Regions from separate parts of the Enterobacter vonholyi genome, predicted to be linked through region 1. Evidence: predicted binding sites of a transcription regulator. Region 1 holds the regulator's gene; the other holds the start of a gene.
What was found. Region 1 encodes CRP, which controls carbon source genes, mostly activating them, when cyclic AMP is high. Its sites were predicted from a motif close to ATGTGANNNNNNTCACAT; they were not measured.
Positions count from the first base shown of each region.

Region 2: AB3N39_RS10350 (sugar transporter) is a predicted target of CRP. The motif match lies at 1,187-1,204, and genes of this name have one in related genera.

Region 1 is NZ_CP162152.1:4,066,898-4,069,101, reverse strand. It holds gene AB3N39_RS19185 (YccS/YhfK family putative transporter) at 1-1,107, opposite strand, end outside; gene crp (cAMP-activated global transcriptional regulator CRP) at 1,165-1,797, opposite strand; gene AB3N39_RS19175 (OsmC family protein) at 2,109-2,204, shown strand, end outside.
Region 2 is NZ_CP162152.1:2,182,987-2,185,190, forward strand. It holds gene AB3N39_RS10350 (sugar transporter) at 1-1,111, opposite strand, end outside; gene AB3N39_RS10355 (PhzF family phenazine biosynthesis protein) at 1,289-2,077, shown strand; gene AB3N39_RS10360 (PhzF family phenazine biosynthesis protein) at 2,105-2,204, shown strand, end outside.

The DNA of each region.
Region 1 (2,204 bases):
CCTTGCGGCGTTGCGCAGGGCGGACGATTTAAAAGAAAGATAGCTTTTGAGCGCGGGCAATAACGGCAGCCGTTTTTGCTTATCCGCCATCAGGTCGCGGGGATAAAGCGGACGCTGGGTGCGCAATACCCGGGCGATGCGGCTGAAGTGCCAGGCGGCAAACTGTCCGACCGGGTTATCCGGATGCTGGCGGGCGATTTTCTCCAGCGCGCCGAGCTGTTTATCCATGTTAAAGCGCGTGGGGTAGCGGTGATAGAGAATATCATCGGCCAGCACCCGCAGGCGTGCGGAGACGGTCTGCGCGTTCCAGCGGATCACCGCTTCGGCATGGCTGCGCTCGACCAGCTTTTGTACCTCCTGCGGGTGGTGCAGGCTCACGGAGATATGTTCCTGTAGATCCAGCCCGACCTGGAAGGTGCGCAGCAGGCGTTTATACTCGTGGTTCTTGTTGGCGGCGAGCATGTGTAGCTGCTGATAGCACTGGCTTATGAGATCCACCACCTTCTGCTGGCGCGTCAGCAGCGGCGGTAAGGATTTTTCCGGATCGGTATGCTGGGTGAGCAGGGTGTATTTGGCCTCGCAGTAATCCGCCAACTGCACATAGAGCAGGCTCAGGGATTCGCGCAGCGGCTGTTCGCGCCACAGCCAGAACCAGAACCAGTTAAACAGCCCGTACCACAGCGTCCCCAGAGCGTAGATCAGCAGCGGCTCCCACACAGGCATATTCCCGGCGAGGCTCAGCGTGAAGATGGCCGCAATCAGCGAGGCGGGAAGCAGGCGGGCGTGCAGCGAGCTGATTTCGGCGGTGACGCCGAGCGTCATCGCCAGCACGGTCAGGATCAGCGGCAGCGGGATATCACGAGCCAGTAACAGCTGTACGGCGAGGCTACAGCCCGCAAACAGGCAGCCGCCAACGATCAGGCGTTTGAAAAAGCGCTTATGCGGCGTGTCCAGACCGGCGATGTTGCAGCAGGCGGGTACGAGAGAAAACAGCAGGCCCTGCTGAAGATGTCCGAGGATCAGGCCTATGGCCACGGGTAGACACAACACCAGCGTTTGTCGCAGTGCGTAGTTAACTTCCGGGTGATAGATCAGCCTGCGCCACATGGGGAGTAGAGACAAAAACGGCGTGACACCTTGCGATGGCACGCCGTTTAAGCGGAATTAACGCGTTCCGTAGACCACGATGGTTTTACCGTGGGCGGAGATCAGGTTTTGATCTTCCAGCATTTTCAGGATACGGCCTACTGTTTCACGGGAGCAACCGACGATCTGACCAATTTCCTGACGGGTAATTTTAATTTGCATGCCGTCCGGGTGGGTCATGGCGTCTGGCTGTTTCGCCAGGTTCAGCAGGGTCTGCGCGATACGGCCGGTAACGTCCAGGAAGGCGAGGTTACCCACTTTCTCTGACGTGACCTGCAGACGGCGCGCCATCTGGGAAGAAAGACGCATCAGAATGTCAGGGTTAACCTGAATCAGCTGACGGAACTTCTTGTAAGAAATTTCAGCCACTTCACATGCTGTCTTTGCACGAACCCAGGCGCTACGTTCCTGGCCCTCTTCAAACAGGCCCAGTTCACCGATGAAATCGCCCTGGTTCAGATAAGAAAGGATCATCTCTTTCCCTTCTTCATCTTTGATCAGCACTGCCACCGAGCCTTTAACGATGTAATACAACGTTTCCGCTTTTTCACCCTGGTGAATCAGCGTGCTCTTTGATGGGTACTTATGAATGTGGCAATGAGACAAGAACCATTCGAGAGTCGGGTCTGTTTGCGGTTTGCCAAGCACCATGCGCTGTTATCCTCTGTTATAAGCTGTCACCAGAGTCATCAAATGCATCCGGACTCTGGGGTTGCAATCGAATTCTTACCCATACCCTGGGAAGTCGGCTACCGTAACGTTTCGCAGCCAGTAAAGTTTGATGTCCTCTGCATACATGTGTAACGTCAATGTATTACTGTAGCATCCAGAGTGTTTTAGCATAGCTTTCGCCGCGTGTCTCCTGGTGTCTCGCTTCAGCATGATGCAGGTCGCCTTCCATTGCGAGAAATGTAACGCACGCGTAATCTGTCACCAAAAATGCAACGTTGGAGTTTAAGAATATGCAAGCGCGCGTGAAATGGGTTGAAGGTTTAACGTTCCTGGGCGAATCCGCGTCAGGGCACCAGATTTTAATGGACGGTAACTCCGGCGATAAA
Region 2 (2,204 bases), 1.9 Mb from region 1:
TGGCACCCAGATAGCCAATCGCCGACATCGACACGTGCAGTATGACCTGATTTCCCACCAGCGCACCCGCGCCAATGCCGAGATTGAAAATTCCCGAGAACAGCGACATGGCGACATCCGTTGCATCCGGTGCCAGGGCCAGGACTTTCACCTGCATGCCCAGGCCAATAATCATGATCGCCACGCCCCAAAACAGGCTGAGGATTGCCAGATGGCTTTCGCTGCCCGCGGCAGGCATCAGCAACAGCAGGCAGGCCAGCAGCAGACCAATAGCGCAGCTCACCAGCGTCGAGGCATGCCGGTTACCCAGCTTGCCGAACAGCACGCTGCCAATAATGCCCGCGCCGCCGAGGATCAGCAGTAATACGGTGGCAAAGTTGGCGCTAAAGCCCGCCACCACCTGCACAAACGGTTCAATGTAGCTGTACGCCGTGTAGTGTGCCGTCACGACGATGGCGGTCAGCAGGTAGATACTCAGCAGCGCAGGGCGACGCATCAGCAGCGGCAGGCTTTTCAGCGAGCCGGAATGTTCGCTCGGCAGCGCGGGCAGAAGTTTAATCAGACACACCAGCGTCACCAGCGCGCCCATGCCGATAGCGAAGAAGGTGGTACGCCAGCCGAAGTATTGCCCCACGATGCGGCCAATCGGGAGACCCAGCACCATCGCCAGTGCGGTACCGGTGGCTATCAGGCTCAGCGCCTGGGCGCGTTTACCCGCCGGTGCGAGTCGAATAGCCAGCGAGGCGGTGATCGACCAGAACACCGCATGGGCAAAGGCAATGCCGATGCGGCTAATGACCAGCACCGTAAAATTCCACGCCATAAACGACAGTACGTGGCTTGCAATAAACAAGACAAACAGGCCGATCAACAGCCTGCGTCGCTCCATCTGGCTGGTCAGCAGCATAAACGGCAAGGACATCAGCGCCACTACCCAGGCGTAGATGGTCAACATAATGCCCACCTGAGCCGTTTCCATCTGAAAACTTTCAGCGATGTCAGACAACAGCCCAACCGGCACAAATTCTGTGGTGTTAAAAATGAACGCGGCAATGGCCAGCGTGACCACGCGTAGCCACGCAACCCTGCGGGAAACTGTGTTCGTTGTCATAGGGATGTCGGAGATTCGTTGCTGAAAAGAAGAGGAGACGATCTTAAAACGTTGAACGGCGAAAACTCAACCATTATGTGATGCAGATCTCAAAATTTACCTTGTGAAAGCGGTAGCCGGGAACGCTGTTTTCATTGAATATAAAAGAACAACACAATAAAAACAGGCGGTAAGACAATGCAGGAGATTGATTTTTATCTGATCGATGCGTTCAGCGATATCACGTTCGGCGGCAACCCGGCTGCCGTTTGTCCGCTCAAGGAATGGTTGCCCGATGAGACCTTGCTGAAGATGGCGCAGCAGCATAATCAGTCGGAAACGGCTTTTTTCGTCTGCACTAAAGGGGGCATTGAGCTACGCTGGTTTACCACGCTTACAGAGGTCAATCTCTGCGGCCACGCCACCCTTGCCGCTGCGTACGTTCTGTTTAATGAACTGGATTACCCCGACTCGCGGATCCACTTTGACACCGCCTCTGGCCGCTTGACGGTAACCCGGGAGGGGGAATGGATGACGCTGGACTTCCCGGCATGTCCAACCCATCAAGAGACACCTCCGCCGGAGATGCTCTCGGCGCTGGGTATCAGCCGCTACGTTGAAGCCCGTAAGGGGCGCGCATGGCTGATCGTGCTGGAAAATCGTCAGCAGGTCGAGGCGCTTGCGCCACACTTTTCGGCGATGACGCCGGGCGAGCATAAGGTAAGCGTGACGGCGCGCGGCGAGGGGGAATACGATTTTGTCAGCCGCTTTTTCTCCCCCGGCGTTTCCGTTCCGGAAGACCCGGTCACCGGCTCCGCGCACACGATGCTGATCCCGTACTGGGGTGAACAGCTGGGGAAAACAGCCATGCTTGCCCGTCAGGTTTCCGCGCGCGGCGGCGACGTGCGCTGTGAGCTGAAAGGCTCGCGCGTGCTGATGAGCGGACAGGCTTCACTTTATCTGAAAGGCACAGTTTTTCTGCGCTAAATACCCATAACAAGAGAGGAAGAGACAATGCAGGAAATTGATTTTTATCTGGTGGATGCCTTCAGCGACAAAACCTTTGGCGGCAACGCGGCAGCGGTATGTCCTCTGGAAGAGTGGCTGCCGGACG